3 regions of the Agrobacterium sp. 5Ca39 genome follow, and region 1 is predicted to be linked to each of the others. Evidence: riboswitches for the same ligand, from Rfam matches in the RefSeq annotation. Region 1 holds a riboswitch; each other region holds the start of a gene.
The links. Region 1 has a riboswitch for cobalamin ahead of bluB (5,6-dimethylbenzimidazole synthase). Riboswitches for the same ligand answer to the same signal wherever they lie in the genome.
Positions count from the first base shown of each region.

Region 1 (4,172 bases):
AACATGGCGGCCTTTGCCGTGGTGCAGGCCTCTCACCCTTCGGTGTAATGAAGGCGCATTAACGCAGTTTTGAACATGCTGTTGCCGCAATGCGGCAACAGCTTATGTTATCTTCCTGAAACACGGATTTCCTGAAGCATAACACCCCTGCCACCGGCCGGGGACATCAAACGGATCGCACAATTGACCCGGCGCAGCCGCATCATCGGCCTTCTGCTTCCCCTTGTTTTCATCGCTCCTGCCGCCGCTCTTGCGGATCAGGTGTGCGATACGCTTTATCAACAGTTGCGAGAACCACCCCGTGTCATCGGCAACACGGCCGAGGTGCGGCGTTACGCCAATGCGCTTGCCCACCAGAACATCGTCATCCGCAAGATCAGGAACGACATGCGCAGCTATGGCTGCTCGTCCGGCAGCGTCATCGTTTATGGCAATCCTAATGCCGGGCTCTGCGCCGAGATCGGCGATGCGCTTGTGGATGCCGAGGCCGAACGCGACGCGATCATCCGCGATCGCGACGACGCCATGGCGGCGGCGAGGAGCGACGACGGCGATACCAGGCGCGAGCGCATTCTTGCCGCCCTCGATGCCAATGGCTGCACCCCCGCTGAGGAGATGAACCGTCAAGCATCGCCTGCACCCGATGTGACGCGTTATCCCGATGCCTTCAGGCAGAATGGCGGTGAGCCGGGACAGGCGGGCCTTTCCCCTTACCCCAACGCCGCCGCGGAGGGCGGGCTTCGCACACTCTGCGTGCGCACCTGCGACGGCTCATTCTTCCCGATCGCCTCCAACGCCTCGCCACTCGATTTTCGCGCCCAGGCCGAGCAGTGCCAGAAAATGTGCCCGGGAACCGAGACGGAGCTCTATTTCCACTCCATGACGGATCAGGAAACAGCAGACATGGTGTCCGCTGAAACCGGCAAACCCTACAAGGATCTGCCGACCGCCTTCGCCTATCGCAATGCCTCAACGAAAGCGCCCGGCTGCGCCTGCAACATGGCCGCCTATCACGAGGAGATGCAAAAGCAGGAACAGGCGTCGCGGCCGGAAGCCGAAAAGCCCTATTCCAGCATCACCACCATTCCATCGCCGCAAGGTGACAAGGCCCCAAAGCCCGCCGAGCAGCAGGCCGCAAAGCCGCCGGAACAACCTGTTCCTGAGCGCGACTATGACCCGAACGACACAAAAGTGCGCGTCATCGGGCCCAAATTCCTGCCGGACCAGACCGGCAAGATCGACCTGAAGAACCCGGCGCTGAAGGGTATCCAGCCACAGCAGTGAAATCTCTTCTGCACGCGGAATGGTGCGAGCGCGTGCCCCTTGTTTCTTCTCCCCGGCGGGGAGAAGTCCGCGGCAGCGGGATGAGGGGGCAAGCTCTCCGTAAATCTCTACCGTTGCCCCCTCATCCGACCCTTCGGGCCACCTTCTCCCCGGCGGGGAGAAGAAATGCGCGGCAACGTCCCGCCCTGTTCGCAGGCCTCCGGGTCTACACCCCACCCCAGCGGTTACGAAACACAAGCTCTTCCAGCGGCACGCGCTGCCGCCAGCCCTTCACCGCCAGTTCCGGTTCGGTATAAAGCGTATCGACACGACCGAGGCACAGCCAGGCGACAATCTCGATATGATCGGGGATATCCAGAATGGCCCTGATATCGCTGTCATGGAAAATACTGACCCAGCCGACGCCGACGCCTTCGGCGCGGGCCGCGAGCCAGAGGTTCTGGATGGCGCAGACGGTGGAATAGACATCCGTGCGTGCATTATGGGTGCGACCCAGCACCACCTTGCCACCCCGTGTCGGATCGCAGGTGACGCAGATGCTGAGCGGCGCCTTGCGGATGCCTTCGAGCTTCAGGCTGCGATAAAGCGCCTGCTTTTCACCCGTAAACATCGCCGCCGCCTCTTCATTGGCGCGGCTGAAGGCCACCCATGCCGCCTGGCGCACGGCGCCATCGGTGACGAGGGTGAAGTTCCACGGCTGCATGAAACCGACCGAGGGCGCCGAATGCGCCGCCCTCAAAAGGCGCTCGATGAGATCATCCGGCAGCGGGTCCGGCAGGAACTGGTCGCGCACATCGCGGCGGGTTTCGATGGCACGATAGACGGCCTCACGCTCCTCGCCGGAAAACGGGCGGGCGGGTGAAAGCGCGTGATCGAACGGGTTGGAGTCGGGCGGCATGGCGACGGGCGGTTCGGTCTGCATCGTTTATCCCTAACAATGCGGGGCGGGCCGGTGCCGAAACCATGGGAGGTTTGCAGCGACAACTCGCTTTCCAGCAACCTGCCGCCGTCCGCGCGGTTCGGTCCATCCTGCCAGGCCGGTCTTCTGACTAAGCTTCATCCGCCCCGTTTCGCCTTCCCGAATTGCTCCAGTGGCATGAGAAAAAGAGCATCCGCCTCACAGCGTTGGGCACGTTCCGGTTTTTCACCGGATTCCCGATTCTCCCGCCGAAGGGCGGGCACCTGACGGGTGAAGCTATGGGCAAAAAAGCTTGCGAACACAAGTGCCGTGCAGGTGGTGCGGCAATGTGGCCTGCCGCACCTTACCTTCATCATTCCACCGGAAAATATCTGATATAAGCGAACTCGTCGCCATCAGGTGACCAGTTGGGAGAGTTCATCGTGCCCTGCCCGCCAAACAGCTCGAAAAGCGTTTCGACATTGCCGCCATCCATATCCATCAGCCGCACCCGCACGTCGAGATCGCGGGGATGATCGAATACGTCGCCGTCATAGGAAATGAAGACAACCTTGTCCCCTCTTGGTGACGGGTGCGGAAACCAGTCGCCATAGGAGCTGTCGGTGATGCGCTCCACGGCTGAGCCATCCACCCGCACCCGCCAGATTTGCATCCGTCCGGTGCGGCTGGAATTGAAATAGATCCACGCGCCGTCAGGCGAATAATCCGGCCCGTCATTGCGGCCCTCACCATGGGTAAGGCGTGTCTCAACGCCGCTGTCTATGTCCATGGAATAGATATCGAAAATCTGATCGCGAATGCCGCAATAGGCGAAGCTTTTCCCATCCGGTGACCAGCCGTGCCAGTAGGAAGGAAGGTTCCTTGTCATTAGCCGCGGCGCGCCGCCCGCCGATGACAGGAGATAGATGGCGCTTTTGCCGAACTCCACCTTGTCTGAAATGGCATAAAGCGAACCGTCAGGCGAAATGCCGTGGTCATTGTTGCACTGGATTGCGAAACCCGTATCGACCTTTTGTGGCGACGCATCACCGGAAAGGGACAGGCGATAAAGCAGCCCATCGCTGTTCAACAGCAGATATTGTCCATCCGGCGACCAGTTCGGCGCTTCGAAAAGATCGGGCGTCTGCCACACCACCCGCATCTGCCGGGTGCGGATGTTGAAGATTTCGATGGAGCTGCGCATTCTGCCTCCCGGGCGGGTCCGTGTTCTCATTCATAGCGCTTGGTGACGCAGACATTCCGTTTGCATCCACCATTGCCTCGATTATGATCCTAGGGCGGCAGGCACCGTCCTGCAAATTCAAACCGGAAAAAACGCCAGCGCCCCGGCACCGTCCGCGGCCCGCCCCGTTTCTCCCAGATCAGAGGTTCCGCGATGAATACCATCGCCGATCACGGCATCCGCTTCGGGCGGATTGCCGCCATGCTTCCTGTCAAGAATATCGAAAAGGCCCATGATTTTTATGTCGGCGTGCTCGGCTTCGAAAAGACCTTCGCAAACGGCAACCCTGTGGGCTTCATGATCCTCAAACAGGGCAATGCCGAGCTGCACCTGACATTGCAGCCCAGCCACAAGGCAGCGCCCTTCAATGTGGCGCATATGATGGTGAGCGATGTGGACGCGCTGCATGCGCTCTGCAAGAGCCAGGGCTTGCGCATCATCAAGGGCCTGCAGGACAAGGATTATGGTCTGAGGGCCTTTGTGTTTGAAGACCCTGACGGCAATCGTATCGATGTGGGGCAGGTTATTTGAGGTGAGCGGCGCGGAGTTTTCCGCGCCAATCAAGACGCTCCGCTGTGGATCGAGCCCATGACACTTGTTTCTTCTCCCCGAGGGGGAGAAGTCCGCGGCAGCGGGATGAGGGGGCAAGCAAGCTTCGTGATATACGGAGGGGTTGCCCCCTCATCCGACCCTTCGGGCCACCTTCTCCCCGGTGGGGAGAAGAAATATGCCGCACCGCCTCACAAT
Region 1 covers NZ_AP026436.1:1,233,009-1,237,180, forward strand. Annotated here, with positions in the region: gene ACZ47E_RS06045 (NADP-dependent malic enzyme) at 1-48, shown strand, start outside; gene ACZ47E_RS06050 (DUF2865 domain-containing protein) at 184-1,284, shown strand; gene bluB (5,6-dimethylbenzimidazole synthase) at 1,490-2,182, opposite strand; cobalamin riboswitch at 2,303-2,485, opposite strand; gene ACZ47E_RS06060 (TolB family protein) at 2,556-3,386, opposite strand; gene ACZ47E_RS06065 (glyoxalase superfamily protein) at 3,579-3,956, shown strand.

Region 2 (4,172 bases), on a different replicon from region 1:
GCGATGAGATGGGGAACACCGCGGCAACCTGCCTCCTCGTCGTAGGAAAAGGCGATATGCACGGGGCGCTGAAGCGTCATGCGCGAATAGGCAGGGGCTGCGGCGAGGACGGTTGCCAGAAAACCTTTCATGTCGGTCGTCCCGCGTCCGTAAAGCCTGTCGTTTTCCGTTCTCAGCCGGAAAGGATCGGAAGACCATTCCGGTTCTCCGGCGGGTACCACATCCATGTGGCCGGACAGAATGTAACCGGCCCGATCGGCCGGTCCGAAGGTGGCGAAGAGATTGGCGCGGTCTCCCTCCGGCCCCGGAATCACGGATACTCTTGCGCCATGGCTTTCCAAATATTCGGCAATCCATCCGGCAATGTCGCCATTGGCCGTTCCCACCACTGACGGAAAGGCGACGAGACGCTCAAGGATTTCGATTGCGTTCATGGTCGTCCCCATTGGCCCGTTATGATGGCCGCATTGCTCATTGCAAAAGCTTAGAACGGCCGAAGGCGTTTATCTGCTGAAAAGCGAGGTATTTCGGTAGATTGTTGTGTCCTTCCAGTGCTTTCAGAAAATTCGTGCTGGCATGGCTCGTTATCCTCGGACGTCATGGCTTGGACGCCGGGAACGCTGGTTCCCCGCGCTGGAGGGAGTGAGAGCCGTTTGCGATGGAGCTGCTCAAAGTCGATAGTTTCGAGTTGCGGACCGTGGATATTGCCGATGTGGAGGCAGATCGTCTGCACGCCCTCTCCATGGCGGTCGGATGGCGCTATCACGCCAATGAATGGTGTTTCCTGAGGCAATGCGGTGTCGGTCTCGCTGCGCTGGACGAGATCGACCGTGTTGTCGCGACAGCGATGCTCTTTCCCTATGATCAGGGTTTCGCGACGCTCGGCATGGTCATCGTATCGCCACGTCTGCAGGGGCGTGGCGTGGCGCCCTGGCTGGTGCGGCAGCTTCTGGCAAAATACCCGGCAACCGTCTTGCGGCTGAACGCCACGGGCGTGTCACGTCGTCTTTTTGCAGGGCTCGGCTTTTCCGGAGATGCGGAAAAGGTGCAGTTGTTCAGGGGCAGGGCGCGCTCCCCCGTGCAGACACCGGGGCTTGGCAGAAAGCAACGGATCGAGCCCCTCTCGGAAGATCATTTGTCGGCGGTCGTGACGATTGACCGGGTGGCTTTGGGCGTATCGAGGCGGGGCGTGCTGCAACGTCTTCTGCGCGACAATACTGGCTATGGCCTTTTCGAGGTCGATCGTCTGGTGGCTTTCGCGCTGCGGCGGGCGGCCGGGCGAGGTCACATCGTCGGTCCGGTCGTCGCAGTTGAGGAGAAAGATGCGGTCGCGCTGGTGAGTCGGCATTTTGCCGATCTGGACGATCAGCTCGTCCGTCTGGATGCCGTGCAAGACCAGAGCGTATTGACCGATTTTCTGACGCAATCCGGCCTGGTCGTGATCGAAACTCTTACCACCATGTCGAAACAGGCGCCGCAGCCTGCGGGTTCGGGTCCGGCGAGGATTTTCGCCCTTGCGGGTCCATCGCTGTGCTGAAGCGCAGTTTTGAACCGCCTCAATTCGACTGATTATGTGGTGGTCCTGTTTCGGGCGTCGCCCGACGCGATGCGTTCCGCTGCGCTAGAAACATGCTTTGATGATTGACGCACTGCCCCTTGACCCTTATGTGAGAAAGCGACGGTTCCTGCAGCCGAAAGGCGAAGGGATTAATAGGGAACACGGTGCGGGTGATGATTATCGCCCAATGCCGTGGCTGCCCCCGCAACTGTAAGCGGATTGCCGCTCATCCTCGTGACGCAGATGGCGTCATGCCACTGCATTCTCCGGAATGCGGGAAGGCAGATGAAAGGCGCAAATCCGTGAGTCAGGAGACCTGCCGTCAAAATATAAACCATCGTTACGGGCGGGGAAGCCCGGAAGAGGAGATTGTAATGTTATTTCATAACATTTGGTTTGCGTCCTGTTACCGTTCTCCGTACAAGACGTTCCGTGGTTGCTGCGCGCTCTGACGCCGCTGCTCTGGAACAAGCGATTTCATTTCGATTGGAGAACACATGTTTCATTCTGGACGCCTGCCGGTCCGCGCCGGCTTTCTCGCTGCTACGCTTGCAGTTCTGCCCGCCGCCACCGCCAATGCTGCGGAAACGGTATATCCCTTGACAATCAAAAGCTGCGGTCACGACATCACTTTCAAGCAGCCGCCCGCCCGCGCCGTCTCCGTCGGCCAGAGCACGACTGAGGTTCTTTATCTGCTCGGGCTGGCCGACAAGGTCGTTGGCACGGCCCTGTGGATCGGCCCGGTCCTTGCGGGCTATGAGCAGGCCAATTCCAGGGTGGAGCGTCTGGCCGACAATGATCCAAGCTTCGAGGCCGTCGTCGGAAAGAGGCCGGACCTCGTCACAACACAGTTCCAGTGGCAGATCGGCCCCGAGGGCGTTGTCGGTACGCCGGCGCAATTCGCCGAACTCGGCATTCCTGTTTACACCTCGCCGGCAGATTGCGTGGGCAAGGACAATTCCGGGGGCGGCGACGGCGTGCGCAAGACCGGCTTCACAATGGATTTGATCTATCAGGAAATCCGCGACCTTGCGCAGATTTTCAACGTCCAGGATCGCGGCGAAGAAGTGGTCAATGATCTCAAGAAAAGGGAAGAGGCTGCCCGCGCGAAGATTGCTTCCGCAAACGGCAAGCTTTCCGCCGTGTTCTGGTTCTCCAGCGCGGAACTGGATATCGATCCCTATGTGGCGGGCCGCAATGGCGCGCCCGGCTACATCATGTCGGCGCTCGGCCTGAAGAATGTGATCGAGAGCGACGAAGAATGGCCAACGGTCGGTTGGGAAACCATCGCCAAGACCAATCCTTCGGTGATTGTGGCCGGAAAGATGGACCGCCGCCGTTTCCCGGCTGACGACATCGCCGTCAAGCAGAAATTCCTCGCCACCGATCCCGTGGCCAGCATCATGCCAGCTGTCAAGGAAGGTCACGTCTTCGAGATGGATGCCCAGGCGATGAACCCGACCATCCGGACGATCGAAGGCATTGAAACGCTGGCTGAGGCAATTTCGGCTGCCGGTCTCGCCAAGTGAGCGGGTTTTCAATCCATCTCGGCAGAGGAGGGCTGGTTTTTGCCGCGCTCGCCCTGCTGCTCGGCGCGCTGATGGCCGGGGCGGCCATCGGCGAAACCGCCATTCCATTCGATGTGGTGGCGAAAACCATCGCCAACCGGGTGTTTGACGCCGGTTATCCGCTGGAGCCGCTGGATGAGGGAATTGTGTGGAGCTATCGTCTCAGCCGCGCCGTCGTGGCCGCCTGCTGCGGGGCTTCGCTGGCGCTTGCCGGCGCGGTTCTGCAATCGCTGCTGCGCAACCCGCTTGCCGACCCCTATATTCTCGGTATTTCCGCGGGGGCCTCCACCGGAGCGGTGGGCGTGGCCCTTCTCGGCTTTGGGGCGGGCTTTCTGACAATGCCGGCGGGGGCACTGATCGGTGCCTTCGTCGCATTCTCGCTTGTCAGTCTTCTGGCGGTGCGTGCAGGGCACGGCAACAGTGCCATCATCCTGGCCGGGGTGGCCGGTTCGCAACTGTTCAATGCCATGACGTCCTTCATCGTCACCAAATCCGCCAATGCCGAACAGGCGCGCGGTATCATGTTCTGGCTGCTGGGGAACCTCTCGGGCGTGCGCTGGCCGGATGTGTGGCTGGCCCTGCCGGTCAGTGTTGCCGGTCTTGCGGTTTGCCTCTGGCACGCCCGGGCGCTTGATGCTTTCGCCTTCGGCGGGCAGGCGGCCGCCTCGCTCGGCATTCCGGTGCGGCGGACCTATGCAGTACTGATCTCGGTTTCGGCGATCATGACGGCGGTGATGGTCTCGCTGGTCGGGTCCATCGGCTTTGTCGGCCTCGTCATTCCCCACGCGGCACGCATCTTCGTCGGCGTCCGCCATGGGCTGCTGCTGCCGGTGACAGCATTGACCGGTGCGGTATTCATGATCATCGCCGATATTCTCTCCCGCATCGTCATTCCCGGGCAGGTGCTGCCCATCGGCGTTATCACCGCGCTCGTCGGCGCGCCCGCCTTCGCCTTCATCCTCGGACAGAAGAGGGGACGTTCGTGAAGCTATCCGCTCATGACCTGAAATTTCGCGCAGGCAATATCGACATCGTACGCGGTGTCT
Region 2 covers NZ_AP026437.1:568,818-572,989, forward strand. Annotated here, with positions in the region: gene argE (acetylornithine deacetylase) at 1-434, opposite strand, end outside; gene ACZ47E_RS16410 (GNAT family N-acetyltransferase) at 659-1,537, shown strand; cobalamin riboswitch at 1,663-1,896, shown strand; gene ACZ47E_RS16415 (ABC transporter substrate-binding protein) at 2,056-3,087, shown strand; gene ACZ47E_RS16420 (FecCD family ABC transporter permease) at 3,084-4,112, shown strand; gene ACZ47E_RS16425 (ABC transporter ATP-binding protein) at 4,109-4,172, shown strand, end outside.
Region 2: another riboswitch for cobalamin. It lies ahead of ACZ47E_RS16415 (ABC transporter substrate-binding protein); the one in region 1 lies ahead of bluB (5,6-dimethylbenzimidazole synthase).

Region 3 (4,172 bases), 1.3 Mb from region 1:
AGCTCTGGCCTCTTTCCACCGCCAGCCGGTTGCTGGCGCGGATAGCGTGATACGTCACGGTGTAGAAATAGATATTGGTGAAATCTATGCCTTCCTCCGAGCCATAAAAGATGCGCTCGCGCGCCAGATAACCGTGCAGGTTCATCTGACCGAGCCCGATGGCATGGCTTTCGTCATTTCCCTTTTCAACAGACGGAACGGAGGAGATATGGCTCATGTCCGACACCGCCGTCAGTGCCCTGATGGAGGTTTCAATGGTCTTCCCGAAATCGGCCGAATCCATTGCCGCGGCGATATTCAATGAACCGAGATTGCAGGAAATATCCTTGCCCATGTGACTATAGGAGAGATCGGCGTTGAACGCGCTCGCTTCGCTGACCTGCAGGATTTCCGAGCAGAGATTGCTCATGCTGATGCGACCGGCAATCGGATTGGCGCGGTTCACCGTATCCTCAAACATGATGTAGGGATAACCGCTCTCGAACTGGATTTCGGCGATCACCTGGAAGAATTCGCGCGCCTTGATCTTCTTCTTGCGGATGCGGCTGTCGGCGACCATCTCGTGGTATTTTTCCGTCACCGAGATTTCGGTGAAGGGCACGCCGTAGACCCGCTCCACATCATAGGGGGAGAACAGATACATATCCTCGTTGTTGCGGGCGAGCTCGAAGGTGATGTCGGGGATGACAACGCCGAGCGACAGGGTCTTGATGCGGATTTTTTCGTCGGCGTTTTCACGCTTGGTATCGAGGAAACGCATGATGTCGGGGTGGTGGGCATGCAGATAGACAGCACCCGCGCCCTGGCGGGCGCCGAGCTGGTTGGCATAGGAAAACGAATCTTCCAGTAGCTTCATCACGGGTATGACACCGGAGGACTGGTTTTCGATCTGTTTGATCGGCGCGCCAGCCTCGCGAATATTGGTCAGTGAAAGGGCAACGCCGCCACCACGCTTGGAGAGCTGCAGCGCCGAATTGATGGAGCGGCCGATGCTTTCCATATTGTCTTCCACGCGCAGCAGGAAACAGGAGACCAGCTCGCCGCGGCTCTTCTTGCCCGCGTTCAGGAACGTCGGGGTCGCCGGCTGGAAGCGGCCGGAAATGATCTCGTCGACCAGATTGCGTGCCAGCTGCTCATCACCGCGCGCAAGGGAAAGCGCCACCATGCAGACGCGATCCTCGTAACGCTCCAGATAACGTTTTCCGTCGAAAGTCTTCAGCGTGTAGGAGGTGTAATATTTGAACGCACCGAGGAAGGTCGGAAAGCGAAACTTCCGGGCATAGGCCTCGTCATAGAGGTCACGAACGAAATTGAAGGAATACTGGTCCAGCACCTCCTGTTCGTAGTAGCCCTCCGCTACCAGATAATCGAGCTTTTCCCTGAGGTTATGGAAAAACACCGTGTTCTGGTTGACGTGCTGGAGGAAATATTGACGGGCAGCAAGACGATCCTTGTCGAGCTGGATTTTTCCGTTCTCGTCATAAAGGTTCAACATCGCGTTCAGCGCGTGGTAGTCCAGGCCTGCATCGAGCGGCGTCTGGCTTGCGGCTGTTGGCTGTTTGGTGTCCTTGCGCAGCGCGCTAGCGGTCAGCGTGTCCAAAATCGTTCCAATCCATGTTTGACGTTGGCGACATCCTCCTCAGTGCCGAGAAGCTCGAAGCGATAGAGAAACGGCACTGCGCATTTGCGCGAGACGATATCTCCGGCGGATGCGAAAGCTGCGCCAAAATTGGTGTTTCCCGCCGCGATGACGCCGCGAATGAGATTGCGGTTGGAGGGCTCGTTTAAAAACCGGATGACCGGCTTCGGCACGGCACCCTTGGTGCCGCCGCCGCCATAGGTGGGCGTGACGAGCACATAGGGTTCCGACACCTGAGGCACGTCATCCTCAGCGCCGAGCGGCAGGCGAAGCAACCGCCGCCCCAGTTTCAGAAGGAAACGATGGGTGTTTTCGGAACGACTGGAATAATAGACGATCAGACCCATCGCCTGCCGCCTCAGCCGATCGAGCCGATCATGTCCGGCCGGAACCCCGCCCAATGGCGTTCACCGGCAACCACCACCGGAACCTGCATGTAACCGAGACCACGGACATGATCGAGAGCGTCAGCATCTTCGGAAATATCGACGATCTCATAGGGAACGCCTATGCGGTCGAGTGCGCGATAGGTGGCGGTGCACTGGACGCAGGCGGGTTTGCTGTAAACGGTGATGGTCATAATTTCCCTTTCGAAGCCATTTTGGACGCGGCAAAGCGTTGCCGATTGCAATCGCAATCGGGCGGCGGTGGTTTTGTCATTCAGGTGGGGCGTGCTCTCTCGGAGTTTCCTTGGGAAATCCGACTGGGTTCTCCTGGAACTGCTGAAAGCCGCAGAAAAATCACTCCCTACGCAGACGAGCGTAGCAACTCAAAAATATGCACTGGCATGACTTCACCCCGAAGCTTGTTCTGGAGGGGGCAGAAAAGGGCGCACGCAAATCATCTGCGTCTACACCTTCCTCCGGACACCCCGCCCGTGGACGTTTGCGCTCAAGGCAGGTCTCCTGACTTGCGGGTCACAACATCTATTCCGGCCTTCCCGGAGCGCTCAGCTCCAGTGACTCAAATCGGAACGATGCTCGCCGCTTACAGTTGCGGGGGCAGTTTCGGCCTTGCTTCACCACGATGGCGTCACGCACCGAATTCCCGTCTTAGCTCCCAATCCTTGCGAATCGGAAGAACCTCGAACACCACATATAGTATATGAGGAAATTTTCTCGTCAATAAATAGACACACAAAAGCCCCGCCCTGTGGATCAAAAAGATTCAACGCATGGTCAACAATGACTTAACGGCAGGCCGGACACACCGCGCGGGAGATGAAGATCTTAATCTATTCCCAGATATCGATATGGATATCGGCGGGACGGGCGTTTTCGATCACCCTCTTCCCGTTGGGAAGATCGTTTGCGAAAAGCTTGGCGTGGATCTGAGCTGCATCGAGACCATAACCCAGCCATCTGTTTCGCAGCCTCTCTTCCAGCACCGCGACGGACGGACCCACGAAGATAGTGAGATCAAAGCTTCCGGAAAGGTTTGTCCAGGGCGCTTCGTTCAGCAGCAGATAATTGCCCTCGGCGAGGATGAAGCGTGTTTCCGGAGCAATCGCACGGGCAGACGCAATGGCGATTTCACGGGAGCGATCAAACACCGGGACAAGCACCTCCTGCCCGCCCTTGCGAACGGCGGAGACGATATCGAGGAAGCCACGCACATCGAATGTTTCCGGCGCACCCTTCCTTGGCAGCAGTCCTCGCTCTTCGAGGATGCCATTGTCCATATGGAAGCCGTCCATGGGCAGAATGGCGGCCGTTTCGCCCCGTGCGCGCAAGGCGTCGCAAAGAGCATCCGCCAACGTGGATTTGCCGGCCCCAGGGGGACCGGCAATCGCGACGATGAAACGGGAGTGGCCTTCTGCCCGCTGAAGAACCTCTTCGACGATCGTCTCAAGCTTCAGCGTCATGCGGCAAGCGTTTCCTTCGGTGCTTCCTTGGCGCCGGTCATGAAGGCGACGGCATCCGACATGGAATAGTCCTTCGGATTAATGACGCACAGGCGCTTGCCAAGCCGATGGATATGGATGCGGTCGGCAACCTCGAAAACATGCGGCATGTTATGCGAAATCAGAACGATCGGCAGGCCGCGGGAACGCACGTCGAGAATAAGTTCCAGGACACGGCGGCTTTCCTTGACCCCAAGCGCGGCAGTCGGTTCGTCGAGGATCACGACCTTGGAACCGAAGGCGGCTGCACGTGCCACGGCGACGCCCTGGCGCTGACCGCCCGAGAGGGTTTCCACCGCCTGATTGATGTTCTGGATCGTCATCAGGCCGAGTTCCGACAGTTTTTCGCGGGCGAATTTTTCCATGGCCGGACGATCCAGCGCGCGGAAGAGGCTGCCCTGTATGCCGGGCTTACGGATTTCCCGGCCAAGAAACATATTGTCGGCTATGGAAAGTGCAGGAGACAAGGCCAGGTTTTGATAGACGGTTTCAATACCCGCCTTGCGCGCCTCAATCGGCGAACGGAACTGCACAGGCTGGCCCTCCAGCCGGATTTCCCCCTCATCGGGCGTAACCGCGCCTGAAATCGCCTTGATGAGAGAGGATTTTCCGGCGCCGTTGTCGCCGATC
Region 3 covers NZ_AP026436.1:2,564,671-2,568,842, reverse strand. Annotated here, with positions in the region: gene nrdE (class 1b ribonucleoside-diphosphate reductase subunit alpha) at 1-1,600, opposite strand, end outside; gene nrdI (class Ib ribonucleoside-diphosphate reductase assembly flavoprotein NrdI) at 1,588-1,986, opposite strand; gene nrdH (glutaredoxin-like protein NrdH) at 1,998-2,219, opposite strand; cobalamin riboswitch at 2,518-2,741, opposite strand; gene ACZ47E_RS12540 (nucleoside triphosphate hydrolase) at 2,874-3,503, opposite strand; gene ACZ47E_RS12535 (ATP-binding cassette domain-containing protein) at 3,500-4,172, opposite strand, start outside.
Region 3: another riboswitch for cobalamin. It lies ahead of nrdH (glutaredoxin-like protein NrdH); the one in region 1 lies ahead of bluB (5,6-dimethylbenzimidazole synthase).